DNA from 2 places in the Rhodococcus sp. OK302 genome. Region 2 is predicted to be linked to the other one. Evidence: riboswitches for the same ligand, from Rfam matches in the RefSeq annotation. Region 2 holds a riboswitch; the other holds the start of a gene.

Region 1 (15,961 bases), 410 kb from region 2:
CGATTGCTCGTGGCGGGGATTTTGGTATGGACTGCGGCAGGATGCGGCTCAGCCATGGAGGGGGTGGCTGAGCTGCGTCCCGCATATGCCACGGGGATGGTGCCTCTGTTTGGTTTCAAACCTGTCGAGGCATTTGTGTCGGTGGACCGTTGTACCTTTCTAATGTCGGGTGATGCCGACTTGACTGACGCTGGGGGAGCCGATGCAGAATATGTCCGTAGGTGTGACGTCCTCTCTGGAGCTGGGAGATCCGCCGTCAAGGTCGGTTACACGAGCGTTCGTCTATGTGCTTGATCCAACCCCAGCTCAGGTCAATGTATTGCGGTCGCATTGCGGGGCACAACGTTTCGCCTACAACTGGGCGCTGTCACACGTTGCAGCGAACCTGGACCAACGCACTGCAGAAAAGTCCTATGACATCCCAGTTACAGCGCTGACGCCGGCGATGTCGTGGTCTGCTTCCGGTCTGCGTAAACACTGGAACACTGTCAAAGATGTGGTGGCGGTCAACCCGGAGTCGGGGCAGGTGTGGTGGCCGGAGAATTCGAAAGAGGCGTACAGTTCCGGGATCGCTAACTGTATTGCGGCATTGTGGAACTGGTGGGACGCGCGTACGGGGAAACGAAAAGGTTCGATGGGGTTTCCCCGTTTCAAGAGTAAACGGGCGGTCCTTTCGTGCCGGTTCACGACAGGAAGTTTCGGGCTGGTGACCGGTGGTGATGATCGCCGTCACGTCCAACTTCCCAGAATCGGGGTCGTCAGGACAGCGGAGTCCACCCGGAAACTGGCGCGCAAAACCGTTTCCGGGTCCGCGCGGATCCGGTCTGCAACGATCTCGTTTCGTCGGGGACGGTGGCAGGTGTCGTTTTCAGTCGAAACCATCATCCCGTCGCGTGCACTTCCGCCCTTACGTTCCGGCGGCGGCGGCAGAGACGCGGGCACCGTAGTCGGGGTAGACGTGGGAGTGAAACACCTCGCGGTTCTCTCCACCGGTGAGATGATCGAGAGGCCGAAACATGCACGCAAGCAGGCGAAGTCGTTGCGTCGGTTGCAACGTCAAGCCTCGCGGCGCACGGGCCCGGACCGGCGTACCGACCAACAACCGTCGAAGCGGTGGCTACGCACCCAGGTCAAGGTTCGGCGGGTGCACGCCCGGATCACGAATGGTCGCCGCGATTATCTTCACAAGCTGACCACCCGACTGGTCGAGGAATTCGACACCGTCGTTGTCGAAGATTTGAATGTCGCCGGGATGACCCGATCCGGTGGCGCCTACAAGAAGGGCCTGAATCGCGCGTTGCATGATGCGGCGCTCGGCGAGATCCGGCGCCAAGTCACCTACAAAACCGATTGGACCGGTACCGGCCTTGTGGTGGCGGATCGGTGGTTTCCGTCGAGTAAGACCTGCTCGAACTGTTCGGTAGTGAAAGCCAAACTGGCTGTTCCGGATCCGGAGTGCATGAACTCGATTTCCGGTGATCCGAGCAGACACAAGATGTAGAGGCATACAGAGGGTCCTGGGATGTGAGGATGAAGGTTCCTACACCGAATCCGAACACACCACAGGACCCATGAACCAGACTACTAACCTCGTCGCCGACACCATCTGCCGAACCGTCGAACTCGGCGTCACCATCACCGGCGCCGCCATCGCCGAACGCTTCACCCACATCGAATGCAGACCCGTCGAACACGACCCGACGTGCCCGTCCTGCGGCAAACCTGGCCGACTCCGCGACCACGTCACCCGCACCCTCGCCGACCTCCCCGTCGTCGGTCATCCCACCCGCCTTCACATCCGGCTACCCCGATTCACCTGCGGCAACGATGCCTGCGAGGTGGCGGTGTTCCGTCAACGCATCGACACGGTGGCCGCCTCGAAAGCCTGCACCACCCGCCGGACCGCCGGCTGGATCCTCGGACGCCTCGCCTGCGACAAGATGCCGGTTTCGGCGGTGGCCACGGCGTTGGGGTTGAGTTGGGACGTGGTGAACTCCCTCGCCCTGTCCACGGTCCGGCACCTGGTCTACGACCAGCCCGGCCACCTCGACAGAGTTCGGGTCCTGGGTGTGGACGAACACAAGTGGAAACATGTACGCGGGCAAGGTGATCCGAGCTTTGTGACGGTGATCGTGGACCTGACTCCGGTCATCGACGGTACCGGCCCGGCCCGGTTGCTCGACATGGTTCCCGGCCGTTCCGCTGCGGCGCTCAAGGACTGGCTGCGTGAGCGTGATCAGGTGTTTCGGGACCGGGTGAAGATCGTGTCGATGGATGGGTTCGCCGGCTACCACTCGGCCGCCAAAGACGTATTGTCGCAGGCCAGGACGGTGATGGATCCCTTCCACGTAGTGCACTTGGCTGCGGAGAAGTTGACCGTGTGTCGGCAGCGGGTCCAGCAGGTCACGCTCGGTCACCGCGGCCGGTCCGGTGACCCGTTGTACGGCATCAAACGGGTGCTGCTGACCCGAGAGACGTTGCGTACCGACAAACAGAATGCGCGACTTGAGGCGGTGTTCGCGGACGAGGAACACATCGATGTCGAGGTCACCGAACGCGTCTACCAGGAACTTGTTGCCGCGTACGCTGATTCGGACAAGCGGGCGGGGAAGTTGGCGATGTACAAGGTCCTCAATCGCATCAAATCCGGTGTCCCGAAGGAACTTGCGGAGTTGGCTCAGCTCGGTCGCAGTCTCTGGAAACGGCGGAAGGAGATCCTGGCCTACTTCGATACCGGTGCATCGAATGGTCCTGTCGAGGCGATCAACGGCCGGCTCGAGTATCTACGAGGTATCGCGCTGGGTTTCCGCAATCTCGATCACTACATCTTGCGGTCACTGATTCACTCGGGTCAGCTCCGGGAATCAATCAATGCACTCTAGAAACGGAAGAGCCGCCAAACTGCCGTTGAAGGTTCGGGTGTTCACCTGCGATGCGTGCGGTTTCCGCAGCGATCGTGATCACAATGCTGCTCTGAACCTCGCTGCCCTTGCAGCGAGTGTTGGGGTTGGCGCGTCTTCGGCGAGTTGCGGACGAGACGGTAAAGAAGCCCGACGGAAACCAAGCGTAAGACCTGCCTCTCGGCAGGCTGAGGGTATTGCCGCGGGAACGCCACATGGTGGTGATCGTGGCCGGGGCAATCCGGTCACTCATGGAGAGTGCACAAAACACTCACTATGAACGGGGGCTGAGCCTTCTTCCCTTCTTCCCTTCTTCCCTTCGTCTTCTTCTTCTTCTTCTTCGGGGTCAGCGGAGGGCCGGTGCGGTGGTAGGTAAAAGCATAAGATTGGAACGTCAGCGCGTGGTATGGCGTGTGTACGACTTGAACGTCGCTTCAGCGAGCTCATGATTTGGGGCGTTCGGAACACTTCTGACTTTGTCGCTAACCCCAGTCGAGGTTGGTTATCCCTCGATAAACACAAAAAATCTCGCCGAGTCGGAGGGGATCCGACTCAGCGAGACGTTGGAACGATTAGCTGGTGGGCAGGGCCTTCAAAGACTTGACCGTGGCGTCTGCAGCGCGAGCAGCTTCGGCGCCCTTCTTCACGAAATGGGTGCTGAAGTAGTCGACATGCTCAGCATGCTCATGGAAGTTATGCGGCGTCAGGACGACAGAGAAGACCGGAACGTCGGTGTCCAACTGCACGCGCATCAAACCGTCGATGACGGCCGTCGCAACAAAATCGTGGCGGTAGATTCCACCGTCAACGACGAGACCTGCAGCAACAATGGCCTGGTAGCGGCCTGTCTGCGCCAAACGGCGAGCATGCAGCGGGATCTCGAATGCTCCGGGAACCTCGAAGAAATCGACAGAATCGCGGGGGTAACCCAAACCTACGATCTCGTCGGTGAATCCATCGCGTGCACGGTCGACGATGTTGCGATGCCACGTCGCCTGAATGAACGCGATGCGCTGTCCCTGAATTTCACTCATAACGACAAAACTACTGCACTACGAAGCGTCGTCGCGACCGCGCGTCTCAGTCCTGCTGCCGCGGGTAGGCCGTGGAGCGACCCCAGCCGGCGTCATTGGTGAGGTGCTCGAGCAACGGCTGAATCCGGTAGGGAAGTGGGTTGGTGAGCGCAATCGTGGTGGTGGAATGCGTGACGCCGGGCAGGCTGACGATCTGCTCCGCCAACTTCTGCAGGGCAGCGTGGGTGGAGGTGGCGACGCGCACCAGGAGATCTTCGCGTCCGGTTGTGGCGTGAATTTCGATCACCTCGGGTAGCTCGGCAAGGCTCTTCGCGATCGCGCTGATCTTGCCCTGTTCCAGTTCGAGGCCCACAAACGCCTGGATGGGAATGCCCACTTCGGGGAGATCGAGATTCGGGCGGAATCCGGTGAGAATCCCGCTGGATTCCATGCGCTTCATTCGGGCTTGCACGGTGTTCCGGGCTACGCCCAAAGAGTTGGCCAACTCGGCCACACTCATCCTCGAGTCCTTGCTGAGCAATCCGAGCAACTGGACGTCGAGCTTGTCGATGCTGAGCATTTTGCGAACCTCTTCTGAGTGATGCCGGTCACTGGATGATCGAATTGATTAGTTCAAGAGTTTTGTATTGACCAAATCGTACCTCGGGAAGAGCATTGGTCTCACGAATTGCTCAGTGGGACCTTCTCTCGACTTCCGATGATGACTGTACCCAGTGGTGATTCGCACTCGATCTCATGTCTGTGCCACGAACGTCCTTCGGAAAGGTCTATCCCACAATGACTCTCACCGCCGAGCCTGTGAACTCTGTTGCTACCCACAATTCTGACGACAGTGCCGGCGTGTTCGACCGCGCAGATTACTTGCGCAACTATCCGCATGAGCAGGTGAGCTTCTTCCAGGATCCGGAGAGCGGACTCAAGGCGATTGTTGCGATTCATTCCACGACGCTGGGTCCGGCGCTCGGCGGAACTCGTTTCTACCCGTACGCAGACGAGTCTGCCGCTGTCACAGATGTTTTGAGGCTCTCGCGGGGCATGACCTACAAGGCCGCAATTGCGGGCGTCGATCTTGGTGGTGGAAAGGCCGTCATCATCGGCGACCCGGCAACGGTGAAGTCCGAAAGATTGCTCGGTGCCTACGCAAAGTTCGTTCAGACTCTGGGCGGTCGCTACATCACGGCCGGCGACGTGGGAACCAACTCGGACGACCTCGACGTGATCGGTCGCGGAACCGACTTTGTGGTGGGCCGCAATGCGAAGGTCGGCGGCTCGGGCGACAGCGCCCCGATGACCGCGCTGGGCGTCTTCCAGTCCATGGTGGCGGCAGCGCAGGCGCACTGGGGTTCGCGGAGTCTCGCAGGCAAGACCGTGGGCGTCGAGGGCACCGGCAAGGTCGGCTACGAGCTCATCAAACTTCTCCTGGCCGACGGCGCGAGCGTACTGGCAACAGATGTGAACGCGGCAGCACTGGACCGCGTGAAGACTGACTTCCCGTCGGTGAAGATCGTGGACAGCGTCATCGACGCTGATCTCGATGTGTACGCACCGTGTGCGATGGGGGCGACGCTCACCGACGCCTCGGCCCGTTCAATCACTGCCGACGTGATCTGCGGCGCAGCCAACAACCAGCTCACAGTGCCTGAGATCGAGTCCATTCTGAGCGAGCGTGGCATCACGTGGGTTCCCGATTATGTGGCAAATGGCGGCGGCCTCATTCAGGTAGCGGGCGAGCTGAAAGACCTTACAGCGCAGCAGGTCAAGGATCAGGTCGAGAAGATCTTCGACACGGTGACGGAGATCTTCGCCAAGGCGAAGGCCGACGGAATCCTTGCCGGCGACGCAGCAGATGCCGTCGCTGAGGCACGTATCGCGAAGGCTGTTCAGTCGCACAAGCAGAACTGATACTGCGCGCGCAACGTCGGAAACTCGGCCGGTCCCAGCTAGTGTGGACACCAGACAAGCAGATGTGCAGAACTGGAACACACGAGCTGGTAGACCGGCCGTAGTGCGTCGAACGCCCTATCCGCTCCATGTCCGACGCCGGAAGGGCTTTGATGACCGAACAGTATGTTGTGTGGACCGAGAACGACACCGAGCACCGTGCGCTCTGGGGTTCCACCAGTGGGGCGCCGGCACCCAAGCGCGTGATGGTCGCCAACGACACTATGAAGGCCGACGACGCCTATCGATTGGCCTGTGAGGGAACAGCTCTCCTGTGGCGCGGCGATTTCCACAACGCGCGCCAACTGTCTCAGGCGATTGCGTCGCGGATCGATCGCAAACCACGTCGCGGATCGGACGATCCGGCGCAAGCTTTTCACCTTCACCGTCAGGCTCAGGGGCGTCGCGCCCAGATTCTCGGCATGCTCCTGATTCCTCTCGACGCGGACCTCACGATTCCGCTTCGTCGTGCGCCCGATGCAAAAGAGGCATTCACGGAGGCATTCGGGGTCACCGATCAGCCGTCGGTGCGGGCACTTCGCGATTTGCTGGGTGCCGTCGGTGCTCACGAGTGGAATCGCAAGGGTGTGCTGATTCCCGCATTGGATGCGCGGATTCATCCCGCATTCGGAGTGTTCTCGCCGGCGCGTGGTGAGTACATCGATCTGGTGGCCGCGGCGCCGCTGCCATCGACTGAGCTGGCCTTCGATATCGGAACCGGCACCGGGGTGCTGGCGGCTGTACTTGCCCGCCGCGGTGTCAAAGCAGTAGTTGCGACGGATCAGGATCCTCGCGCTTTGCAGTGCGCACGCACCAACCTCGACGCGCTGGGGTACAGCGATCAGGTGACGGTAGTGGAAGCTGATCTGTTTCCGGAAGGTGTTGCGCCTCTAGTCGTTTGCAACCCTCCGTGGATTCCGGCCAAGGCAACGTCGCCCATCGAATACGCGATTTACGATCCGGCCGGAGCAATGCTGAACGGCTTCCTGACCGGCGTAGCAGCGCACCTCGAGGACGACGGAGAGGCGTGGCTGATTCTTTCCGATATAGCCGAGCACCTTGGCCTGCGCACCCGATCGGAACTGCACGCGATGATCGCGGCGGGCGGCTTGACGGTGATCGACCGTGTCGACGTCAAACCGACCCACGCGAAAGTGAGCGATCGAACTGACGCACTCCATGCGGCTCGCGCGCGTGAAACGACGTCGCTGTGGCGACTGCGTAAACGCTGAGCCTCAGGTCAGGACGGATCGTCGAACAGCGTTTGCTGGCTGGGATCTGCGAACAGTCCCATCTGCTCAGGCTGCGGTTTTGCCGGCGGATCCGTCTTGACGTTGGGCAGCACAGTCAGGCGAAGTGCGCCGCGTAGGCGGTCGACCATGCGTTCCCACATAGTCACCTGAGCTGAGAATCCCGCGGCTTCTTCGGCGTCGTCACGACTTTGTGCGTCGGCGGCTTGGCCTCGCAACTGAATCTGCCACTCATTGCTGACATGGAGCAACTGCAGGATCAGGTCGCGGTCGCGGCCGCAGACATCGGCGACGGCTTCGAGATCGTCGGCGACATCAAGGTCGAGGTGCAGCAGAGTTTCGAGTTCTGGGGGCAAATCCTCGAAGGTGAGCTCTGGTTGTGGCGCGCCGACCTCACCATTTTTGTTCGCGAAAAACAGTTCTCCGCCGATCCGCGCCGCAAATTCGTCGTCGACGCTCCGTAGGAACGACGTCAACGACGCGCACGTATCGGTGAGGTGTTTGGGAACAAACGGTGAGCCGGCGACTTCGAGGAACACCGACAATCTGTCGTCGATCAAGACGAACTTGATGCGGGACCATTTGCGGTTGAGATCCGCGATGACCTCGGCAGCCCGGGTGCGGTTGCTGATGTCCTGGACGAGGGGTGAAAACAGTTGAACGTCAAGGGAATCCGCGAGCGGACCGATGAACATGACGGTTGATCCGACGCGAATCGGTATATCGCCGTCGCCGTCACGCTCGGGAAGATTTCCGAGCATGGGAATGAGGGCAAGCGTGACCAACTCTTTGAGGTGATCGACATCGTGTGGCGTGTAGGCCGCCGTGGGGTCGAGGATCGGCATAGCGTCGACGGTGGTGATCGACGGATCAAAATCCGGTGTCTGCTGATTGCCGGTGAGATCACTGGACAGGAATGCCGGGTGCTGGACTCCGAAAACCGTGCGGAACGCCGCGACGGTCATCGAGGCCAACTGATCTGCCCAGCTTTGCCGTTTGTCGACGCAGAACGCCGGTGAACTGTTGTCAGCTTCGGGATTATCGGAAGGCGGAGCCCAACCGAGGTCGACGAGAGCTTGGAGGCCGGCGTCGTCGAGTGCAAACTTGGGGTGCAGGAAGTTGTTGGAGGGAACCTCGCACCGCACCATGTTGTTGTCCCAGATCAAGAACTGAACACAGGGAGCGCCGCCCTCAGCGGGGTCGAAGGCAGCGACCGCAGACTCGACAGCGAGGACATCGCCGTCGGCCATGATCGAGATGTGATCGGCAAGGCGAGCCTGAAACTCCGTCCAAGCTCGGTTAACACTGAGATCGAGATCGAATCCGTGCACGGCCATCAGTCACCTCCTTCCACAACGCTGAGACCTATACGGTAACGCGAGGGGCCGACAATGTCGGTGTCCGCAGGTCAGCGGTGTAACGCCGATCACGGCCGGTCAGCTTGTCGCTAGTGCGGCCCGATGAAATTGCCGGTCAGTCTTCGGGTGAGAATTCGATAGTCACGACCGGGATTTTCGAGGTAGTCGTGACGGGTGTGACTTTCGACGTCGTTGTTGTCGGGGCCACGGTGGACTTGGTGGTGGTTCGAGTCGTTGACGCAACGGTGCTGGTCACCGGCGCAACAACGCGGGTAGTCGGCGCAATGGCACTGGTGACAGCAGGTGCTGTCGTGGGCGTCGGGACTGCTGGTGTGGTGGCCGAAACGTCGAGGTCGACGGTCAAGGGTTGGTTGCGTGGTGCGGTGGCCTCCGCTGCAACCGCCCATGTCGGGGTCGGAGGGATCGCGATGGTCGACACGGCGATCGAACTGTAGAACGCTGCCGGTTCGTAGTCTGCGAGTGAATCGGCAGTGACCGTCGAAACCAGCGAGGGTGGCGTGACGACGGGGCCACTGGCGCCAAATGCGCCCGCTGCTCCTCCGAAGACGAGACCTGAAGCTACAGAAACACCGGCCACTGTGAGAGCGCCGATCATGACTGTTCTGTCTTTCATGTTCACCTGACCTTCGGGAGCAGTACGTGAGTACTGTAGGCGAAACCGAACACAGGCGGAACAGCGAAAGCGGCTTATCGGGATACTGATAAGTGTGTCGTGCAACACAAAAATTGCCGGCAAATGCAGAACCCCGAGCACCGACGAACGTCGATACCCGGGGTAACTGTGCAGGTGGGACCTAGGCGGGGATGGTCAAAACCTGACCCGCGTTGATGAGATCCGGGTTGGAGATGCCGTTTGCATCGGCGATGCGCTGGTACTGGTTGCCGTCACCGTAGAAACGCTCGGCGATGGCCCAGAGGGTGTCGCCACCCTCGACCGTGTACGTCTGTGCTGCCGGAGCGGCGGGAGCCGACTCGGGCTCCGGTGCGGGCATCGGAGCGGCCTGGGGCTCGGGCGTCGGCTCGGCAACGGGAGCCGCTACAGCGGTGTCCGTGGACCACAAGACACGGCCGCCGGCCGAGAGAACGACATTGCGGTCGTCCTGGACCGAGAGCGAAGCGCCCTCGTTGCCTGAGGTCTGCGACGCCCAGACTGCATCCGCATCCTTGTAGATGACAAAGTTACCGTCGGCCTGCACGTCCGCGCGATTGCCGCCCGATCCGTTGGTGCCGGCGGCCCAGACGGCCTGGCCGTTCTCGGAGAGAACAAGGTTGCCGTCGTCCTGCAAGGTGAGGGCGTAGGAACCGTTGTCGGACTTGAGTTCCTGGCCGACTCCGAGACTCTGACCTGACTGCAGTGTGCTCACGCTGTCCCTTTCCAAATCTGTTGCGGTTTTGGTACTGCCACGCCGCACTTTACCTACCAGTTACTTTCTGGTGAGTGGCCGCGTAGGCGGTCCACACTACGTTACTGGAGAGTTCGGTGGTGTGCACAACAGGCAATGATTCGCATCTATTTAGCCAATCTTGCTGGAATTTCCTGGTTTTGGCTGAAATAGGGTGAGGTGCCGGTACCTGCCGGTATGAAATGCCTGATGAAGTCCGAGGCTCTCAGTTTATTCTCAGCAATCATTGGAGAAGGTTTGATCGGACAGCGAAGCCAAGGTCTCGCTGTGCAACACCTGGAGGAGTTCGCGTTCGATGGCCGCAAATTCCGGCGAGGTGATCATGTCCAACTCGCGAGGTCGTGGAAGTGGAACATCGACGACGCGCTTGACCGTCGCCGGCCTGGCCGAGAGAACAACAACACGGTCGGAGAGGTAGATCGCCTCACGGATGTCGTGGGTGATCATCAAGACAGTCCACCGATACTGCTGCCATACGCCCTGCAACCAGGACTGCATCTCGGTACGGGTCAAAGAATCGAGAGCCCCGAAAGGTTCGTCCAGCAGTAGCACCGGCTTGCCCTGGACGACGGTGCGCAACATGGCAGCACGCTGACGCATTCCCCCCGACAGTTGTGACGGAGTTGAATTTTCGAAGCCCGACAAGCCGAAGGCGGAGAACAACTCACGAGCCTTGTCCCGAGCAATCTTCTTGGATACGCCCTGCACTTCGAGGCCGAGCGTGGTGTTGTCGAGAACCGTCCGCCAGGGAAAGAGAAGATCCTTCTGTGGCATGTAGGCGGTCAGAACTTCCGAACCGGAATCCGCAGCGCCGACGGTGACAGTTCCCGAGGTCGGTGTTTCGAGACCGGCCAGAACATTGAAGATTGTGCTCTTGCCGCAGCCACTCGGTCCGATGACGGAGACGAATTCGCCGGGAGCAGCATGGAAGGACACGGCGTCGAGAACCTGTCGGGATTCCCCACGAGTGGAGAATTCCTTGCTGAGTGAGGCGACGTCGACAATGCGTTCGGGAATCATGCTCGCACCCTTTCGCTCAACGCCCACGGCGCAACCAGTCGCTCTATCGCGAAGGTCAACAAATACAGAGTGACGCTGATGAGCGCAGTCACCAGTACCGCGGCCAGTACCAGATCCGTACGAAACGAATTCTTCTGTGTACTCATATAGATGCCCAAACCGGAGGTGGCGCCGACGTATTCGGAGAACACCGCACCCACGACGGCATAGGTGATGCCGATGCGCAAAGCCGTGAAGAAGCGAGGAATCGCCGAGGGCAGGCGGACGTACCGAAACTCCTGCCACCGTGATGCGCCCATGCTTCGCAGCAGCGCGCCGGCGTCTCGATCGGCGGCAGCAAAGCCCTCGATAAGCCCGATTGTCATGGGAAAGAACGTTGCCAAGGCGATCACCAGAACCTTCGGCAGCAGACCGAAACCGAACCAGATGATCATCAGAGGAGCGATGGCAATGATCGGCAAGGTCTGCGAGACGACGAACAATGGCACTAGTGCCCGCGAGAGCCACGGCGAAAAGTCCACCACCACAGCCAGAATCCACGCCAGTACCAACGAGACGGTGAATCCGATGAGCGTCACTTGAAGCGTCGACAATGCATGGCCGGATATCACCTCACGGTGGTCCCAGCCCTGTGAGAGCACACGCCACGGCGACGGCAGAACCTGTGGCCGAATATCACTGACGTCGACGTAGATCTGCCATGCCGCGACCAGCAGGATGACAACGGCGAGCGCGGGCAGCGCTCGCCGTGTGACAGATCCCAGGCGGCCGGCCAGATCAGGGCGCGGCGAGATACTCATTGGTGAAATACTCCGACCAATTCGGCTTCTGGGTCAGCTTTTTGCCATCCGGTCCGGCTAGAAGCCCGTTGTCGAAGAGGAAACCCGAGTAACCGGACCAGGTTTCGAGGTTCTGTCGTCCGACAACGCCGTCGGCGTCCTTCATGAAGTCGGCCGCGAGCATCCGCTGACTGTCCCGCACGAGGTCTTCGTCGGTGAAGGCGCCGGGGTTGGCGTCGATCAGATCCTGGGCAGCGCGATCGGGATCGTCGGCGGCCGATTGATATCCACGCTGAACGGCCTGGACGAACTTGGCGGCCTCGTCAGGGTGATCTTTCAGCCACTTCTGATTGCCGTTGATCACAATGGAATACGCGTCGGGAAATCCGTAATCGGTGTACTGGAAGTAGCGCATCGGAGTTCCGTTGCGTTCGGCCTCGAGGCCTTCCCAGGCAAAATACGACACCGTGAAATCGGCTTTTCCGGAGTACACCGCTTCGTAGGCAGACGTTCCCAAGGCGACCGTCGTGAAGTTACCGGTGCCGCCGTCGTTGCGAATGACCTGCTGCAGTGTCTCGACCTCGCCGGGATCGCCGAAACCGGCGTAGATCTTTCCGTCGAGATCACGCGGACGAGTGATGTCCGCGCGATCGGCTTTGACGCCGATTCCGGTGGCGCGGTGCTGAAGTGGTGCGATGACGGCGGTTGTTTCGGCACCGGCCGCGTGTGCGAACGTGGCTTGGCTCTGGGTGCTGATCCCGAACTCGGCATTGCCGGCATCCACCAAGGTATCGGGGGACGTGTTGTTGTACGGGAGAATCGACACGTCGAGGCCGGCGTCCGCAAAGTAGCCTTCCTGCATCGCGACGTACAGTCCGGTGTGATTGGTGTTGGGTGTCCAGTCGAGGGCAAACCGAATGGCGTCGGATGATTCTGTGCCACTGGAACATCCGCTGATCATGGTCAGTGCGGCGGCTATCGCGGCTGTGGTCGCCAGTGCGCGTCGCAACGATCTCATGACGCAGGCCAGTGCTGCTGGTTCAAGGCCGAATCCCAGAACATCAACTCGTACCGGCTCGCGATGCGGAACGCTTCGCTCATCGCGGCGCGGTCGGCTTCGGTAGCGGCTTCAGCGGCTGCGTCCACGAGCGCCCGAGCTCGCGCGACGGACTCGTGGAACTCCGGAGCGTCGTAAGTGGTGACCCACTGCGCGTACGGATGTGACGGATCGGCGTCGAGTACCTCGCGTGCCGACGCAGCCAGCCCGCGCCCGACCTCCGCGTAGATCCAGAAGCAGGGGAGTACCGCTGCAGCGGAGACCGGATAAGGCGCCGTGGCTGCGGTGGCGATCAGATAGGACACGTATCCCAAGCATGCTTGCGAATGCTCAGGCCGACCGGTCGATTCCGGCAGTACGCCACCGGTGAGCATGCCCTCGTGGAGAGCTGCTTCGACGGATACGGCGGTCGAAGCCGAGTTGGCCCAGAATCCAGCGGCCTGACCATCCGGTGCGTGAGCGGAAACCAGGGATAGTGCCTTGGAATATCCGTCGAGGTAGAGCTGGTCTTGCTCGATGTATCGCCGGAAAGCGTCGAGCGGGAGGGTTCCGTCGCCGAGTCGGCGGAGGAACTCGAGTGAGTCGATCGACTCACGCAGTGGCTCGATTTCGGCCCAGAGTCGGTCGGTGAAACGACCCGAATCGTCGAGCGGCGCCGTGTTTACGGCAGAACTGTATGCAGGCTGTGTAGTAGCCATGACATCCCTTCGTCAGCATTACCTGATCAGGTTCCCGGGTGTGTTCTCAGCCCCGCCCATGCGGAGCACCCCGTGTCAGAACAAGGCGACCATAACACCGTCGGAACTGTTGGTCCGTCCCCACCTGCTGGAAATTGGTAGGTTTGGTGCAGTTTGTTCTCAGGTGAGGTCGTGAGGAGACTGCGGCATGGAGACTGATATTCGACCGGAGCAGACAGACGACAACACAGTGGTCGTGCGAACTCCGGACGGTGACGTCCGGGGGTATGCCGATGGTTCGGTTTTTGTATGGAAGGGAATTCCCTACGCTGCCGCTCCGACTGGTGAGCACCGCTTCCGGGCACCGCGCCCACCGCAACCGTGGGATGGCGTACGAGATTGCCGAGAATTCGGTCCGATCGCGCCGCAAGGGCAAAGCCCGGCGGTTCCGATCGACCGCGCCTTTGTCATCGACGAGGATTGCCTGTCGATCAATGTGTGGGCCCCGCGCCCCGACGGCACACCGCGGCCGGTGATGGTGTGGATACACGGTGGTGCCTATTGCCTGGGTTCGGCGGCCCAGACAATTTACGACGGACGGCACCTGGCGGAGACAGGCGACGTTGTCATCGTCTCGTTCAACTATCGCGTCGGCGCGCTCGGATTTCTGGATCTGTCGTCCTTCTCGACGCCTGATGTGGTGTTCGAGTCGAATTGTGGTTTGCGAGACCAGATTGCGGCGCTTCGGTGGGTTCGTGATCACATCGACGCGTTCGGTGGAGATGCGGACGAGGTGACGGTATTCGGCGAGTCGTCGGGCGCGGGTTCGATCACGACGCTGATGACGTGCCCGAGTGCCGAAGGACTGTTCCAGCGGGCGATCGCGCAAAGTCCGCCGGCCACATCGGTTTACGGCCGTAAGCGCGCACAATCGGTGGCGAGTCGTTTTCTCGAGCTGATGTCGACGCCGGTCGACGATGTCGGCGCGCTCATTACGGCAGACCTCGATTTGATCATCAAGGCCGGCGACGAGTTGGTCAACGAAATTCCGACTCGGATGCCGGGAACCCTGGCGATGGCACCGGTGGTGGATCGGGATCTGGTGCCGCACTACCCCGTTGCAGCGTTTCAGAAGGGGTACGCCCATAGGATTCCCTTGATCATCGGCTCCAACAAGGACGAGGCGTCGATCTTCAAGTTCATGAAGTCGCCGCTGATGCCGGTGAGTGCGCAGTCGGTGGAGGCGATGCTCCAAGCGTTGGCCGACGATCATCCGGACATCTCGCCGACGAGACTGGCCGAAATCATGTCGGTCTATCCGGATCACACCAAACCGAGTGGTGCTCTGGCTCTTTCGCGTGACGCGGCATTCCGGATGCCGACGCTGTGGATTGCCGACGCGCACTGCCGGCACTCACCGACGTGGGTGTACCGGTTCGATCATGCAACTCCGATGCTGAAGGCTGCTCGGATCGGTGCGGGGCACGCTACCGAATTACCGTATGTATTCGGCAATTTCGGTACTTTGAATGTCGACCCGACGTTCTGGTTGAGTGGCCGCAAGGCTGCTCTGGAGGTTGCCGGCCGCATCCAGCGTCGGTGGCTCGCATTTGCCAGACATGCCGTCCCGGCAGCACTCGACGGCTCAAAACACTGGGCGCCGTACGAGGAAGAGAAACGATCGACTCTGTTGATCGACACCACCGATTCGCTCGTCCACGATCCGGATCAGGGCTTGCGCACGGCCTGGGGCAATGACGTGATGGGATTCCATTAGCTGTCGAGTTCGCCCAGCACCGGAAGGGCAGTGCACACCACGGCGATGACAACAATCGGAATGGACAGAGCGACAAAGGTTGCCGAGATGCCGAACTGATCGAGAAACGGGCCGACCAGCAGATATCCGAGCGGTCCGGCTGCGTAGGCCGTCGACGTCATCACGCCGACAACACGTCCGCGCATGTGCTCCGGGCTTCGTGTCTGCATGGCGTAGTTCGCGATCGGGCCCACCGGGCCGTACACAAGGCCTTGCAGGCCTGCGAGCACCAGGATCACCCACAGCGGAGGCAGCAGCGCCATCGCCAGCATCGCGATGCCGAGTACCCCGATGGCACAGATCATGATCAAACGCCGGGACATCAGGGGCGCGAGTGGTGCGTAAGCGAGTGCACCCACAATCCCGCCGACAGCCAAGGCCATCAGAACCGAACCGAGTTGCGCGGGTTGATCGAGTTCGGTGAAGTAGACCGGAAAGACGACGCTTTCGACGGGCATGTACAGCGCCACTACCGCCATGTCGACCAGTGCCAGGGTTCGCAGAATCTTGTTGTTCCACACGAACTTCAGGCCGTCGAGCGTGCCGTGCCAGATCGACGCCGGCCGCGCGTCCTGCTCGGGTGTTCCGGCATCGGCCAGGCGGATGAAGGCAACGACGATTATCGAGAACACAAATCCGGCGGCAGTGATCCAGAGTGTCGTGACAGCTCCGATCATCGCGATCAGGACTCCGCCGACTCCGGGT
Region 2 (15,961 bases):
CCGGCCTGCAGCGTCTCGCGGCCGGAAAGTGCGATCCGCTGGGCGGCGGCCCAGCTGAGGCGTACGCCCTCGCGATGCTGTACTTCGAAAACCAGGAGCAGTGCAACGCCGCCTTGTCCTCCCCCGAAGGCCAAGCCGCTGCCACCGATGCTCAGCAATTCGCTACCGGCGGAATGACACTCATCGCGAGCAACGAAGAAACCATCTGGCCCTGACGTGCCGGTGGCGCGACTGCGCAAAGTCTGTACTTGATGTGAATTACCCACCACAAGGAGTATTCAAATGTTCAGTGAGACAACGGAACACATAGAAGTTCCCGTTCTGATCGTCGGTGCCGGACCTGCGGGGTTGGCTCTGTCGTTGACGCTGGCCCGGTATGGAGTCGAGCACCTCCTCGTCGAACGATACGAAGGAACCGCCCACACCCCTCGCGCGCACATCATCAATCAGCGAACCGTCGAGATTCTGCGCCATCTCGGTATCAGCGACGATTTCCATGCGGTGGCCACGCCGCAACACCTCATGGCAAATAATGTGTGGTCGACGAGCCTGACGGGCCCCGAGATCGCACGTTCGGAAACCTGGGGTACCAGTCCCGACCGTGCCGCCGACTACTTCAAAGCCAGCCCCGAGCCGATGGCGAACTGCCCACAAACGGTGCTCGAGCCACTATTGCTCGAGGCAACACGCGAAGCCGGCAGCGATGTCCGCTTCGGGCACGAGTTTGTCGAGTTCGTTCAGGACGACACCGGAGTCACCAGCACTCTGCGCCACCGAGATACGGGCGACGAGGTGAGTGTGCGGTCAACCTATTTGGTGGCTGCAGACGGGGCGAACAGCAAGATTCTCGGTCAAGCGGGGCTGTCGGCCGAGGGACCTGACGATCTCGCACGTGCAGCCAATGTGTGGTTCCGCGCGGACCTGTCCAAGTACTTGGAGCACCGACCGGGAGTGCTGTCGTGGAACGTGGCACCTGGCCCCCACGCACCGCTGCGGTTGGGGACGTTGGTCTGCCACAAGCCTTTCACGGAGTTTGTGCTGATCTTCATGTTCGACCCTGCCACGGACCCTCTCGAAGATATGACCAACGAGCAGTTGGTTGACCGCATTCGGGCTTTTGTCGGCGACGATGTCGACCCGGAGATCCTTGGCGTAGCCGGCTGGCAGGTTCGAGCCCAGGTAGCACCGCAGTATCACGTTGACCGCGTGTTCCTGATGGGCGACGCGGTCCATCGGCATCCGCCGACAAACGGGCTTGGCCTGAACATGTCCGTCGCCGATGCCTACAACCTCGGATGGAAACTGGCGTTGAATCTCGCCGGACGTGGAGGCCGCGCACTCCTCGACAGCTACACCGCCGAGCGCCAGCCAGTGGGTGTCGAGGGCGTGAACCGCGCAATCACCAGCCTGCAAGAATCGGGTGCAGTCGAAGCCGCACTGGGCTTTGAACCAGGACAATCTGTCGAGGACGGGCAAAAAGCCCTGTCAGTACTCTTCGAGGCGGGTCCCGCGGGCGATGCACGTCGTGAAGCCCTGCGACAGGCCGTCGAACTGAGCAACTACCAGTTCAACGCACACGGAATCGAGCTCGGCTACCGCTATCACAGTGATGCGATCGCATCGGAAGATCAAGCGGAAGCACCGCCGACGCGTGATCCGCAGCTCTACTACGAGCCCACCTCCCGTCCTGGAGTGCGCGTCCCCCACGCTCGCCTCGAACGCGACGGTCGCGAGGCTATCTCGTCGCTGGATCTCGTCTCTGGACTCGAGTTCGCACTACTCACCGGCACCGGAGGCCAGGAGTGGGAACGCGCCGCCGCGACGGCCACCGAACGTTTCGGTGTACCTGTCCAGGTTCACATCATCGGCAGAAACAGCAGCATCACCGACCCCTATGGCGAGTGGGCCCAACGCCGTGAGGTCGACGAGTCTGGTTGTGTGCTGGTCAGGCCGGACCGCCACGTCGCTTGGAGAAGCACAAGCTATACCCCCGGCAGCGACACGGAACTCGTGTCCGCTGTCGAACGCGCACTTGGACTGTCTCAGTGACCTTCTGAATTCCCTACGTTCGCCCACCACTAACTCCTTCACTGGCCGATGCCGGCTCGCGTATTACTCACTGCGAGCCGGCATCGGTAGCGGCACATCACGCACTGTCGTTGCAGTACTAGGCGACGCGCACCTTCTCCGAACGTCTCGGCTCGCCGCGATACCGGGCCATGTCGCCGGCAATTCCCAGCTTTCTCCACGCCCGCCTCGACACGGGATTCATCAAACCGAGTTCGTCTGCCAGCGTGCGCATTTCACCGAAGTAATTTCCCAAGATTCGACGCGACTGCGGACTGCTCCAGAAGGCTTCTCTTATTACCGACTCGGGAATGTCGAACTTCTTGGCGAATTCCTTTGGCGGTGACATTATTTCGCCGGACAACCACCGCATTGCACCGGGAAAGGCGACGGACGTCATCGCTCGGCCGAACGGACTCAGCGCTGGAACATGCTGACGCAGGAAGTCGTGAGCAAAGGAGATGTGCCGCGCCTCTTCGGCAATGTGAATCTCCATGGTGCGCAGCATGACCGGCACCGTGTCCTTACCTTCGCGGATAAGGTCTTTCTGAAAATGGTCGATAGGCTCTTCACCGGCAAGGATGCCGATGAAGAAGATGACCGGGAATTTGGCGCCGAGCAACCCCACAAACGGCGACAAGCGCCGGAACAACGGACGCATCCCCGGCACGTCAACGTCGACGCGGTTGACGAATTCCTGGAACATCTGGATGTGATTGCACTCTTCGGTCATCTCGTGAAGGCAGTACCGAAACTCGGGAGATTGGTTGGGTAGCGCCATGATGTACTGCAGCATTCCTCGGATCAGAATGCTCTCGAATGCCGAGCCCACCTTGGTTACGTTCGCCTGACGCCATTTTCCCATCGCGATACGACGTTCCAGCGATTGATCCTGATACCAGCGGGTGGCGCCGAGTGGATCCGATACCGCCGAGAGTACCCAGCGCGGATCATTCGGGTCTATCGCGAATTCCGGTGAATCCCAGTCGATATCGAGGTAGGGATCAAACCGCCTGTGCACGGACCCATCGGACAGTGTTGCGAGCAACTCGCGGTAAGGCTGATCCATTTTGATAGACGTTGACCGAACCATCGGTGTCTCCTCAAGGCGCCTGTTCGTCGATCGTGATCAACGAACTCGATTGCGCCTAAACTTAGTGTGACACCACGTCTCACGCAACCCCTTCGCTGCCTACGAACCTCCGACATCACCGACCACAGCCGCGATCGCCTCCTCCTGGATAGGCGAAAACTGGGTGCCCCTGGCTGCGGCAAGGGGTTGCGGCAGCCGTGGCGCGGAATGGCACCGCGCGAGCGCAATATCTGCACCGGAGTGCCCGATGTCTCGGCATCTATGATCTGATGGTCATCGACACGGGGTGCCGAAAAAGTCGGCTGAGATCAGACCCGATGAACCTGACCAGTTAGCACTGGCGGAGGGATGTCGTCATGACCGAACAGTTTCAGCGTGCTCTCGAACTCAACGAGCAGATCGTCCTGATCACAGGTGGGGCACGTGGCCTCGGCGCCGCCTTGAGCCGCGCATTTGCGGCACAAGGTGCACGGGTGATCGTGAACTACCACAAGAGTGAAGTAGCCGCCCACGCCCTGGTGGCAGAATTGGGATCCGACCACGCTTTCGCAATCCGCGCAGATGTGACCGATCGACAGTCCGTCGATCAGCTTTTTGCCACCGCACGTACGCATTTCGGCGCGCCGATATCTACCGTGGTCAACAATGCTCTGATTGATTTCACCTTCAACGGCGATGCACGCCCGAAGGCCGACACGATTTCCTGGGCAGATTTCGATGCACAATTGCGCGGCAGCGTGTCGGGAACTCTCAATACGACGCAAGCTGCGATTGACGGAATGCGGGCGCTCGGATTCGGCCGAATCATTACTGTCGGAACGAATCTGGTTCAAAATCCGGTGGTGCCCTATCACGACTACACCGCCGCCAAAGCTGCACTCCTGGCACTCACGCGGACATTCTCCGCAGATCTGGGTCCCGACGGCATCACCGTCAACATGATTTCCGGCGGACTCCTGCGAACCACCGATGCCAGTGCGGCAACGCCCGAAGCCGTGTTCGACATGATCGCCGAGAGCACTCCCCTACGTAAAGTGACCACGCCGAGCGAATTTGCCGACGCTGCACTGTTCTTCGCCTCTCCGTGGTCACGTGCAGTTACCGGCCAGAATCTTGTGGTCGACGGAGGACTCGTCAAGAACTGATGAGAAGACAACTTCATTTGGGTGCGTTCCTACTCGGCTGCGGACATCACAGCGCCGCCTGGAGACACCCGGACTCGCCCGTCGAAAGACTCGGCGACATCACGTATTACGAGTCTCTGGCCCAAACTGCCGAACGCGGAAAACTTGATGCAGTTTTCTTCGCCGACGGTCACAGCGTTCGTGAACCGGAATCCGGCGCGTCGTGGTTCCTCGAACCGATTACGGCATTGACGGCGATGGCACGGGCAACCGAGCACGTCGGACTGGTCACCACAATTTCCACGACGTTCTACACGCCATTCCATGCAGCGCGACTACTCGCCTCACTCGATCACATCAGTGGCGGGCGTGCGGGTTGGAACGTGGTGACTTCAATGTTCAATCAGGAAGCACGCAATCACGGCCTTGACGCCATGCCTGATCATGCCTCCCGATACGAGCGCGCTGACGAGTTTGTCGACGTAGCTCTGGCACTGTGGGATTCGTGGTCCGAGGATGCCCTGATTCTCGACCGCCAGGGTAGATTTGCGGACGCTACCAAGATTCATCGAATAGGTCATGAAGGCAAGAACTTTCGCGTCGACGGACCGTTGACTGTTCCGCGATCACCGCAAGGAAGACCGGTACTCTTCCAAGCCGGCGCGTCGGAACAAGGTCGAGAGTTGGCGGCACGACGAGCAGAAGCGATCTACGCGGTTGCCTACGATCTATCGAGCGCGCAGACCTACTATGCGGATGTTAAGGCCAGAATCGAAGAGTCCGGTCGAGATTCCCGTTCCGTAGCCGTCATGCCCGGCCTGGTCACGTACGTCGGCAGCACACTTGCCGAAGCACGTGCGAAGAAGGCTGAATTAGATCGACTGTTGCCGACCACCCAGTCGATCCGGCAACTCTCGCTGTTCACCGGCCAGAACTGCGAAACCTGGGACCTTGACGCTCCGGTGCCGCCCCTGCCGGACCTCGAATCTTTCGACGGTCCGCAGGGCCGGTACGCCACGATCCTGCGGACCGTGGAAAAGGACTCGCCGACGGTCCGGGAATTGCTCGGAACCTTAGCCGCCGGCGGTGGTCACGCAACCATGATCGGAACACCACAGTCCATTGCCGACGAGATGGAATCCTGGTTTGTCGACGGAGGCGCTGACGGCTTCAATCTGATGCCGCCAACTTATCCTCAAGGCCTGGAAGATTTTGTCGACCTGGTGATTCCGGTACTTCAGGCTCGGGGTCTCTTCCGACGCGAGTACGAGGGTGCAACGCTGCGCGAGAATCTAGTCGGTCCGGAGAGTGCAGCACCGACACCGGGGGCGAAACAGGAACACTCCGCAGGCAAGGACAGCTGAATCCCTCACCGCGCAGTGCGGTTCGGCGGGGCGCTGTACAGAGCGGCGACTGCTTCGTAGCCTGCCGCAGCGTAGTCGTCTTCGAGTGAATCGGACTCGTTGTGCAGGTCATCGATGGTGGTGTAGCCCAGGCGCCAGACCGGCAGAGCGAATCGTTCGTTGAGGACATAGTTGTAGGCGCGGGCCGCGATGATGTGGCGCGACTTCGGGATCCGCTCCCCGAGCGCCTCGACAGCAGGCCGTCCGCTGATTTCTTTGTTCGTACCCGCGGGAGAAAGATTCAATACCCGGGCGACGTGCGGAACGGGAAGTGATGCGGCCGGGCACTGCGGGGACGTCGGTCACGACGCGAAGGCCGAAGCCACAGGAGTACACAGCCGCTTCGAATTCGACACTGCACCAAGATATTCGAGCGCCCATGTCGATCATGCAGACCGAGCGACCGTTCGGAAAGTAATGCCCGCGCCTACGGGCGTACGGATGGCGTGAGTCCGGGGGCACGGGGATGATCGGGCGGGGCACACCGTCCGCGTCTGCGTCGACGATCGGTTTGCGGTAGCGCATCCGCGCCCATGTCGAGACGACTGTCGAATCCAACGCGACTGCCCCGGTCGGCGGGTTGCACCACAGTGATGATCATGAACGACTTTCGGTCGGTGAGAAACAAGTAACCGTCGTCATCGAGGTATCCGATATCGCCGGTGCTCGTTCGAGGCAGTGTCGATCCGAAGGCGTACATTCCACAGCTGATCGTCCTGGAAGGAATGCCGCTTCCGTCCGACACCATGCTCACCACATTACCGTTGAGCAACATATACGAGGCCGAAGTCGCGTCGTCGAGCGGCGAAGTGGTCAAGCCAGTCCTGCTACCTGACAGTAAAACTCGGCGTCGTCAGAACTTCGGCGTCGCCGCCCACGCTTTCAGCCGTCCAGGTGGCTTTGATCGACGCGACAACGGACTGCAGAAGCGGATCCAGGTCGACCAACTCTCGATTCCAGACGATACCCACGTGCAGTTCGAGCTCGTCACTCAACGGAACCACAGCGAATCCCGGATCGGCAAAGATTCCGGCTGCGCCACCGGTCGAGGGGTGCAAAGAAATTGTGATGCCCTTGTTGCGCCTGATGTGACTCGCCAGGAGCACCGTGTCGTAGTCGGGCATCCGGTGGAACTTCTTGATCCCGGACTCCACGAAACGCTGGCGCACTCGGCGCATCGCGAAAGGGTGCGGGGTCGCGGGAGGCACCGTCAGTGTGCGATGAGCGAGATCTTCGAGCGCGAGCACTTCGCTACTCGCCAATGGATCGTCGGCGAGCATGGCGACCACGAACGAGTACGACCCGATAATCACGCTGTCCAGCAGATCGGTGTTGATGGGTAGATGAACGAGGGCAGCAGCAAGATGACCCTTCTCGACATCGGCAATCAGATCCGCTGACTGAGCGACGACGAAATCCACCGAACACGGCGCCGCCGCGTCTTCTACGACTGCTATGAAACTGTCGGTCATCGCGGGCGGCGCCCGGTGTGTTCCCCCGATACGCATCACCCGGTTGCCGTTGACGAACTCCGCGGCGACGACGTCGAGTTGGTCGATACCACGAAGGACGTCGCGGACTCGCTCGAGCAGTGCCCGGCCCAACGGTGTCACCTGCACCTCGTGGTAGCGGCGGACGAACAGTTCGCCACCGAGTTCGCGTTCGAGTTCCTTGATCATCCGGCTCACCGGTGACGCCGTGAGGTGCATTCTGGCAGCGGCTCTGCCGAAATGCAGCTCCTCTGCAACGGCAACGAAACACCTCAGGTGCGACAGATCCATCCGTCGAGAATGTTCGTCGATCGAGCAGTAGTCAACTCGGGAATTCCTACACGTTGCGTTTTGCAGCATATGCGAGCGTCGAAATGAGTGATGGCCACCGCGACCACATTCGTGTGATCGTTGAACGAGCAGCAGGAAGCCCCCGGCCTTGTCGCGATCCACAGACATCCCCAATTCCACACTGCAGCAAACGTATTCACGAAAACTTGCAGGCGACGGCACCCAGCATCCACATGCCGGACAAACCCGTAGCTTCCCCTCGGTCCCGGACACGAGTTCCGTCACGAAAGGAATTCTCCACATGAGCATGCCGCAGGACCCCACGTCCGATCTGCCGAACGAACACGATCTTCCCTTGGCAAACGTCCGGGTCGTAGACCTCACCGGGCGGAGCGGCGAGATGGGTCCACGTATCCTCGCCGATCTGGGAGCCGACGTCATTCGAGTCGCGCCGATCGTAGTCGACCGGCCGTGCGCCGATCCTCAGGATCTCGCCGGAGTCGACGTCCATCACGAGACCCACAATGCGAACAAGCGCTCGGTGTCGCTGGACCTCGACACGACTGCCGGCATCGACATCCTACAACGACTGTTGCAAACGGCAGACATTCTCATTGAGGGTCTCGGAGTGGACAGACTGACCGATCTCGGTCTGGAACCGGCGGCACTTCGGCGGGAGTTCCCGACCCTGGTGATCGTGTCATTCAGCGATTTCGGCCGCACCGGACCGTACCGGAACTGGACGGCAACGGAGCTGGTACATGTCGCACTCGGAGGTGTGTTGTCACGGTCGGGCCTGCCCGGGCGCCCGCCGTTGGTTCCTCCCGGACCGATCGCACTCGAATCGGCCGCAGTCACCACCGCATGGGCCGCGTTACTCGCCTACTACAACCGGTTGCTGACCGATTCGGGGGACGACGTCGACGTCTCGGTGTTCGAAAGCACCGTTCAGATCATCGATCCGGGATTCGGAATGGCGGGATCCGCAGCCGGCGGCGTACCGACATCCGACGGCCCCCGCGGACGACCCGATTCGAGCCATCTGTACCCGATCTTCCCGTGCACGGACGGATACGTACGCCTGTGCATCCTCAGCCCTCGGCAATGGCAGGGGATGTTCGAATGGATGGGTAGGCCTGCTGAGTTCGCGGATCCCGAACTCGGTCAACTGAAACACAGATACGCCGCAGTGGGCACACTGTATCCCGCGATCGAAGTATTCCTTTCTTCCAAGAGTCGCACGCAGGCGGTGACGGAAGGCCAGCAGTTCGGTGTGCCGTGCGGCGAACTACTCGACTTCGCGGAGGTTCTCGACTCCGAACACTATTCGGAGCGAGATGCTTTCGCTGCGGTCCCCACCCCCTGGGCGCACTCCGAATCCCGAACGGACTGATGGAGATTGACGGCACGCGAGCCGGAATTCGCAGGCGGGCACCGCAACACGGAGAATACGACACCGAGATTCTCTCCGATCTACCACCCCTGGCCGGCCCGTCGACGGCGAACTCGCCACAAGCGAACCCCGTCCGACGGCGACCGCTGGACGGAATTCGGGTACTCGATCTCGGCGTCATCGTCGCAGGTGGCGAAACAGGTCGACTTCTCGCGGACATGGGCGCCGAGGTGATCAAGATCGAAAACACCGCCTTCCGTGACGGTAGCCGACAGTCCATGTCCGGCGCACTCATCACTCCGGTCTTCGCCTGGGGCCACCGAAACAAGAAGAGCATCGGTATCAACCTCCGTTCTCCCGAAGGCCGTACCTACATTGCGTCGCTCGTCGAACAATCCGATGTCGTCCTCTCGAACTTCAAACCAGGAACAATGGACAAACTCGGCTTGTCCTATCGGGAGCTGTCCCGGATCAATCCTCGGATAGTCGTTGCCGACTCGAGCGCATTCGGTAACAGCGGCCCTTGGAACGCCCGACTCGGATACGGTCCGCTGGTCCGCGCCTCGACCGGTCTGAGCCTGGCTTGGAAGTACGACAACGACAACGGCGGATTCGCTGACGCCTCCACCATCTATCCTGATCACGCAGCGGCGAGAGTTTCAGCGATAGGTGTTCTCGCGCAGCTTGTCCGACGCCTCAGAACCAGCCGCGGCGGAACAGTGAGCGTGGCCCAAGCCGAAGTGATTCTGGCTCAACACTCGGATCTGTTTGCCAGCGCATCGGTACGCATCGGCGCGGAGCCGGACAGAGGAACTGGCAGCGCGCCGAGCGGACTGTATCCCGCCGCAGGCACGGACGAATGGATCGTGATCGACGTCCGCGACTCCGACGACTGGGAACGACTGGCCAAGTGCATCGGCTCGATCGAACTCGTATCCGACCCCCGATTCGAGACTGCGGCGAAACGCCTCGAACACCGCTCCGAACTCGACGCCGTCATCGAGAACTGGACCCGCAGTCGATCACCACGGGCAGCAGTCGATCTACTCCAGGAAAACGGAGTCCCGGGCGCCATGATGCTGAGGCTTCCGGAACTACCCGGAGATCCGCACCTGCAGGCACGCCAAACCTTCAGAGTCGCAAGGCATCCGTTGATCGATCGCCTCCTGCCCAGCGAGAACACACCGGCGCACTTCGAGAACATTCCCGATGTGGAGTTACGACCGGCTCCGCTTCTCGGCGAACAGACCCGCGAAATCGCGTCGACCCTTCTCGGCTTGTCCGACGAGGACATCGATCGCATGATCGCCGCTGGCGTCCTCGAGGAAGAACTCCCTCCGACCGACACCGACAACCGGTCGGTCACAAACTACTGAAAACCCGGTCACCGTGCCGACGGTCACCGCGAACACCAGAGCGAACTACAGAAAAGAACAGCGCCATGACCGTCATCCCCGCCCATCCCGTCGTACCTGTCGATCCTTCCGCGAACCGTCAGCTCGAATTGCTGCGCGCACAGCGTGACGACTTCCTGGCCGACGGACCGCCGTCTGCCGAAGTTCGACTCGATCGGATCGACCGGTTTCTCGCCTCCGTCCTTGAGCACGGCGACGAGTTGACCGAGGCCCTCGACGCCGATTTCGGAAATCGTCCACGAATTGCGAGCCTGCTCAGCGACATAGCCGGCGTCATCCCCGGAGTGGAGCACATCCGCAACAACATCGACGAGTGGATGGCAGATCAGGAAGTGACCGGCTCGGATGCTGCAGGCACCCCAACCTTCGTGCAGATCCGCCCCAAGGGCGTGGTCGGGGTCATCGGACCGTGGAACTTCCCGGTACTTCTGGTCGTACATCCGGCCATCGAGGCGCTGGCCGCCGGAAATCGAATCATGATCAAGTTCTCCGAGATCCCGTCGAGAACCGCAGACGTGTTCGCCAAGGCGATTGCCACGAGAATGTCCCCGGAGGAAGTGGTAGTGATCAGAGGCGGAGTGTCGGCGGCATCGACATTTTCGGATCTGCCTTTCGATCACATCATCTTCACCGGATCACCAGCGGTCGGCGCCCTCGTCGCCGAAAACGCGGGCCGGAACCTGGTACCGGTGACTCTCGAACTGGGCGGAAAGAATCCGGTGGTCCTCGGTGACGACGCCGACGTTGCGTTCGCTGCCGAGCGAATCTCGGGTGTTCGGATGATGAACGGCGGACAAATCTGCTTGTGCCCGGACTACGTCTTCGTGCCTCGTGCGAAAGTCGACGACTTCGTGAACGAATACCGCAGTTCAATCGAGAATCACTTCTCGGACTACCCGAACAACCCCGGCGTCGTCACGATCGTGAACGACCGCAACTTCGATCGAGTCACTGCGCTCATCGACGACGCGGTGAGCAAGGGCGCACGCGCGATCTCTCTCGTCACCGACGAGGATCAGAAGTCCCTTCCGGACAGGGCATCTCGACGAATCGCGCCCACCTTGCTGCTCGATGTCACATCCCAGATGACAATTGCTACAGAAGAGATATTCGGCCCGGTCATCGTCGTGCATCCCTACGACGAGCTCACCGAAGCGATCGACCACATCAACGCGCAACCCAGCCCACTGGCAGCGTACTGGTTCGGGTCCGACAGCGCCGACTTCCGAGAGTACATACGCCGCACCACATCCGGTGGAGTAACCCGGAACGACCTCGCGGTCCACTGGGGCGTAGAAGGAGCTCCGTCCGGAGGAATCGGGCGCAGCGGAATGGGGGCGTACAGCGGCAAAGTAGGATTCGATACCTTCTCACACCATCGAACCGTGACGGCCAGTACCACCGAGACGGCGTTGGCAGCCCGAGTCATTCCGCCCGCCGGTGACATCGAAGCCGAAACCATCCGGGCCGCAATCGGTTACGCCCTGGACGCAATCCAGCAGCGCCTGAACAAGTCCTGAGGCTCTACGTCGACCCGACCACCCGAATAGGTTCACCATGCGCACCACCGCCGCCGTTTCCACCGGTCCGAACAGTTCGTTCGAACTCCACGAGATCGAGATTTCCGATCCACGCTCGGACGAGATACTGATACGGCTCGTCGCCACCGGTATATGCCACACCGATCTCGGCGCCAAGGCCGTCTCGACACCTGATGTCGCAGCTGTCTACGGGCACGAGGGCGCAGGTGTGGTCGAGAAAATCGGATCCGAGATCACAGATGTCCGAGTGGGCGATCACGTAGTGATCAGTTTCGACAGCTGCGGTAGCTGCCCGAGATGCGTTGCCGGGCATCAGGCTTACTGCCGGGAATTCGGTCTGCGCAATGCTTCCGGGAGACGGCTCGACGGTACGTCGCCGCTGACCACGCTGGACGGAACCGAGGTGTGGTCGTCCTTCTTCGGCCAGTCCAGTTTCGCGCGACACGCGATTGCCCGACGCACGAATGTGATCGTCGTGCCACCTGACGTGGATTTGACGATGGTTGCTCCACTGGGATGCGGATTTCAGACTGGGGCCGGTGCAGTCGTCAACATCGTCGATCCGGAACCGAGTTCGAGCCTGACCGTCTTCGGTACAGGCGGTGTCGGAATTGCTGCGGTGATGGCGGCTTCGGCACTCGGCGTGGAGACGATCATCGCCGTCGATCTCCACGCCGAGCGTCGACAACTCGCTCTCGACGTCGGCGCTACACACGCATTCGACGGTTCCGATCCCGATCTGTCGGAAAAGGTTCGCGCACTGACGAAAGAGAGACCGACGGCGGCGATCGACACCACGGCCGTTCCCCAGGTGATACGTACAGCCGCACACGTACTCGGACCCCTGGGAACCCTGGTTCTGGTGGGCATCGGCCAACCAGAAGTGAGTTTCGACGTCTCCGACATCATCATGTCGGGAAAGACGATCCGTGGCTGCATCGAGGGTGATGCCGATCCGGCGATTCTGATTCCACGTCTGCTCGCCTGGCATGCCGAGGGAAAGTTTCCGTTGGAGAAGGTGGTGACGACGTACGCCTTCGAGACGATCAACGAGGCCGTGCGAGCTGCGACCGGGGCAACGGTCAAACCGATTCTCATCTTCTGAACCTGAGCGCCCTGGTTGCCCGAACGCTCATTCAACATGACATCTATTGCAGGAGAAGCAGTACCGATGAACTCACTTCATGATATCGATCCCCGAACACCAGTTCTGGTGGGCGTGGGCCAAGCGTCCGAACGTCTCGACGATCCCGACTACCGAAAACTGTCTGCAGTCGGACTCGCAGCAGAGGCGGCACATGCCGCGCTCGTCGATACGGGCGTCGACCCCGTCCTGGTCGGTGCCCGACTCGACACCGTTGCCGGAGTCCGACAGTTCGAGATCTCGAGTCCGGGTGCGTCGGCCCCGCTGGGGAAGTCCGACAACTATCCACGTTCGGTGGCAGATCGCATTGGTGCCGACCCCACCCGCGCAATTCTCGAGGTCGTGGGCGGGCAGTCACCTCAGCATCTCGTCACGGAATTTGCACGCACCATAGCGGGCGGCGACGCGGATGCTGTGCTGATCTTCGGATCCGAGGCGATCTCCACCACCCGCCACCTCGCGGGGACCGACGACAAACCGGACTTCGGCGAAACCCGCGGGGGTGAACTGGACGACCGCGGATTCGGATTGAACGGGTTAGCCTCAAGCTATACGGCAAGCCACGGGCTCACCGACATCCCTAGTCAGTACGCGTTGTTCGACAACGCTCGCCGCGCCCGTCTCGGGTTGACTCGCGAAGCGTATGCGCAATCGATGGGTGAACTGTTCGCACCATTCACCACTGTGGCGGCGAAGAACCCACATGCCGCCGCTCCGACGGAACGAAGCGCGGACGAGTTGGCCACCGTCACCGAACGCAACAGAATCATCGCCGACCCGTACCCCAGATTCCTGATTGCACGCGACCAGGTGAACCAGGGAGCCGCCGTTGTGCTGACGTCAGTGGCAGTCGCCACCGAACTCGGGATACCGCAGGAGAAGTGGGTCTTCCTGCACGGTCAGGCCGATCTCCGTGAGAAGGACCTGCTCGATCGCGCCGACCTCGGCACCAGCCCCGCCGCGATCACTGCTGCCCGGCATGCACTCGAGGTCGCCGGCATCGGCGTCGACGACCTGAACGTGCTCGACTTGTACAGCTGCTTCCCGATTGCCGTGTCGAACGTGTGCGACGGGCTGGGGCTGGAGGCCGACGACCCTCGCAACCTCACCTTGACCGGCGGGCTGCCCTTCTTCGGCGGTGCCGGCAACAACTATTCGATGCATGCCATAGCCGAAGTGGTGCAGGCGCTTCGCGCGGCACCAGGGACTTACGGCTTCGTCGGTGCCAACGGCGGTCTACTCAGCAAGTATTCGACCGGAATCTACTCGACCACACCGATGAACTTGCGGGAAGACAACAGCACCCGACTGCAGGTCGAACTCGACTCGGCACCGAACGTGCACGTCGCAATCCGAGCGGACGGCTGGGCAGAGATCGAGACCTACACAGTTCAGCACCGACGTAACAAGGTGCTCGGGATCGTAGTGGGTCGCCTCGACGACGGACGCCGCTTCCTGGCCACCGGCATCGACGGCGACAGCGAACTTCTCGCCCGTCTTCAGATCGGGGAGCCGATCGGGAGCAGAGTGTTCGCGAGATCGTTCGGACCGGGCAACGTCGTCACGTTGTCGGAGGAGCGCATGGACGAACTTCGTCCTCGAGCCATGCCGCAGCTGCGCAACGACTATCAGTTCGCCACAGTCCGGCGTACGGGCCATCTCCTCGAAGTGACGATCAACCGCCCCGAGACACGCAACAGTCTCACCCCGCACGCCAACGACGAGCTCGACCAGATATTCGACGCTTATTTCGCCGACCCGGACCTCTGGGTCGCGATCCTCACGGGAGCCGGCGACAAATCATTCTCCGCGGGCAACGATCTCGGTTACTCGGCGAGCGGGAAACCCATGTGGGTGCCCAAGAACGGTTTCGCTGGGCTGACGAGCCGACGGAACATGACCAAACCTGTCATTGCCGCGGTCAACGGTTTTGCCATGGGCGGCGGATGTGAAATTGCTCTGGCCTGCCATCTCGTTGTCGCCGACGAAACGGCGCAGTTCGCACTCAGCGAGGTGAACGTGGGCCTCGTCGCCGCAGCCGGTGGACTCGTCCGGCTGCCACGCTCCGTCCCCGAGAAGCTGGCAACCGAGATGATCCTGACCGGCAACAGGATATCCGCGGAGACTGCCAAGACTTACGGCCTCGTCAATCGAGTCGTCCCGGCGGGCACCGCACTCGATGGAGCCCGTGCGTTGGCGGACGAGATCCTGACCGGATCACCTACGTCGGTACGCATTTCACTTCAGATCATGAATGAGACTCGTGCGGTATCTGACGTAGTCGACGCGATCGATCAGCGGTCGCCCGCTCTCGACGAGTTACTGGTCAGCGAGGACCTCGTCGAGGGACTGACGGCGTTCGGGTACAAACGTCCACCCGAGTGGAAGAACCGCTGATTCTGCCGAACAACGTCGAACCGTGAGTGAAACCCCCGAAAGTCCGCGGACTTTCGGGGGTTTGCTCGTCGAATTAGCTGCACTAATGTACTGATAGTTTCGAATCAACCACGCCACGTTGGGCTTACGACACAACATCGCCCCGATCTACTCCGCTGTTGAATCGGCGACCTATTCTTCCGGTGAACGTGGTCGCGGTTGCCCACAAACGCAAAGCTCCGCTGAACCCAGATCACGAAAGACTTCCCTGCTGCACTCGAAAATAGCTGCACCCCAAACAACTTGACAACGTCGGACTAGTTGTTTGCGAGAATTTTCTAGATCAGGGGTTTGGCTAAATCCACCACACCAACTGGACGATTGGTCTACAGTTCCGAAATTGGAAGCCCTGCACTGATCGATCTGGCGATGGAGCCCACGTGCCTTTGAATTCCTTTTCTCGACGAATGTTTTTGACCGCCGGCGCCGGCGCGGCAGCTGTCGCTGCCACCTCGATGTTGCCGCCGTCGTTGCAGCGCGCAATGGCTTCGCCGGTACCGCCGGGAGGGCTCGACTCCATCGAGCACGTTGTCCTGGTCATGCAGGAGAATCGCTCGTTCGACC

Evidence for each region. Region 2 has a riboswitch for thiamine pyrophosphate ahead of BDB13_RS22835 (3-oxoacyl-ACP reductase). Riboswitches for the same ligand answer to the same signal wherever they lie in the genome.
Region 1: it holds a riboswitch for thiamine pyrophosphate, as region 2 does, so the genes downstream of both, BDB13_RS24640 (TenA family protein) here and BDB13_RS22835 (3-oxoacyl-ACP reductase) in region 2, are expected to answer to the same signal.

Annotation. Positions count from the first base shown of each region.
Region 1 covers NZ_NPJZ01000001.1:5,374,657-5,390,617, reverse strand. Annotated here, with positions in the region: gene tnpB (IS607 family element RNA-guided endonuclease TnpB) at 203-1,501, shown strand; gene BDB13_RS24700 (ISL3 family transposase) at 1,572-2,882, shown strand; gene BDB13_RS24695 (zinc ribbon domain-containing protein) at 2,872-3,180, shown strand; gene BDB13_RS24690 (6,7-dimethyl-8-ribityllumazine synthase) at 3,473-3,934, opposite strand; gene BDB13_RS24685 (Lrp/AsnC family transcriptional regulator) at 3,981-4,493, opposite strand; gene BDB13_RS24680 (Glu/Leu/Phe/Val family dehydrogenase) at 4,712-5,836, shown strand; gene BDB13_RS24675 (methyltransferase) at 5,989-7,107, shown strand; gene BDB13_RS24670 (T3SS (YopN, CesT) and YbjN peptide-binding chaperone 1) at 7,116-8,462, opposite strand; gene BDB13_RS32260 (hypothetical protein) at 8,599-9,117, opposite strand; gene BDB13_RS24660 (LysM peptidoglycan-binding domain-containing protein) at 9,299-9,868, opposite strand; gene BDB13_RS24655 (ABC transporter ATP-binding protein) at 10,124-10,927, opposite strand; gene BDB13_RS24650 (ABC transporter permease) at 10,924-11,727, opposite strand; gene BDB13_RS24645 (ABC transporter substrate-binding protein) at 11,705-12,667, opposite strand; gene BDB13_RS24640 (TenA family protein) at 12,721-13,461, opposite strand; TPP riboswitch at 13,449-13,544, opposite strand; gene BDB13_RS24635 (carboxylesterase/lipase family protein) at 13,649-15,217, shown strand; gene BDB13_RS24630 (MFS transporter) at 15,214-15,961, opposite strand, start outside.
Region 2 covers NZ_NPJZ01000001.1:4,969,353-4,985,313, forward strand. Annotated here, with positions in the region: gene BDB13_RS22820 (EthD family reductase) at 1-215, shown strand, start outside; gene BDB13_RS22825 (FAD-dependent monooxygenase) at 283-2,049, shown strand; gene BDB13_RS22830 (AurF N-oxygenase family protein) at 2,168-3,160, opposite strand; TPP riboswitch at 3,433-3,526, shown strand; gene BDB13_RS22835 (3-oxoacyl-ACP reductase) at 3,517-4,305, shown strand; gene BDB13_RS22840 (LLM class flavin-dependent oxidoreductase) at 4,305-5,648, shown strand; gene BDB13_RS22845 (hypothetical protein) at 5,654-5,932, opposite strand; partial or broken gene BDB13_RS31755 (AMP-binding enzyme) at 6,277-6,357, opposite strand; gene BDB13_RS31760 (LysR family transcriptional regulator) at 6,515-7,468, opposite strand; gene BDB13_RS32600 (CaiB/BaiF CoA transferase family protein) at 7,770-8,861, shown strand; gene BDB13_RS32605 (CaiB/BaiF CoA transferase family protein) at 8,861-10,237, shown strand; gene BDB13_RS22875 (aldehyde dehydrogenase family protein) at 10,303-11,796, shown strand; gene BDB13_RS22880 (NAD(P)-dependent alcohol dehydrogenase) at 11,834-12,922, shown strand; gene BDB13_RS22885 (acetyl-CoA acetyltransferase) at 12,989-15,358, shown strand; gene BDB13_RS22890 (phosphocholine-specific phospholipase C) at 15,805-15,961, shown strand, end outside.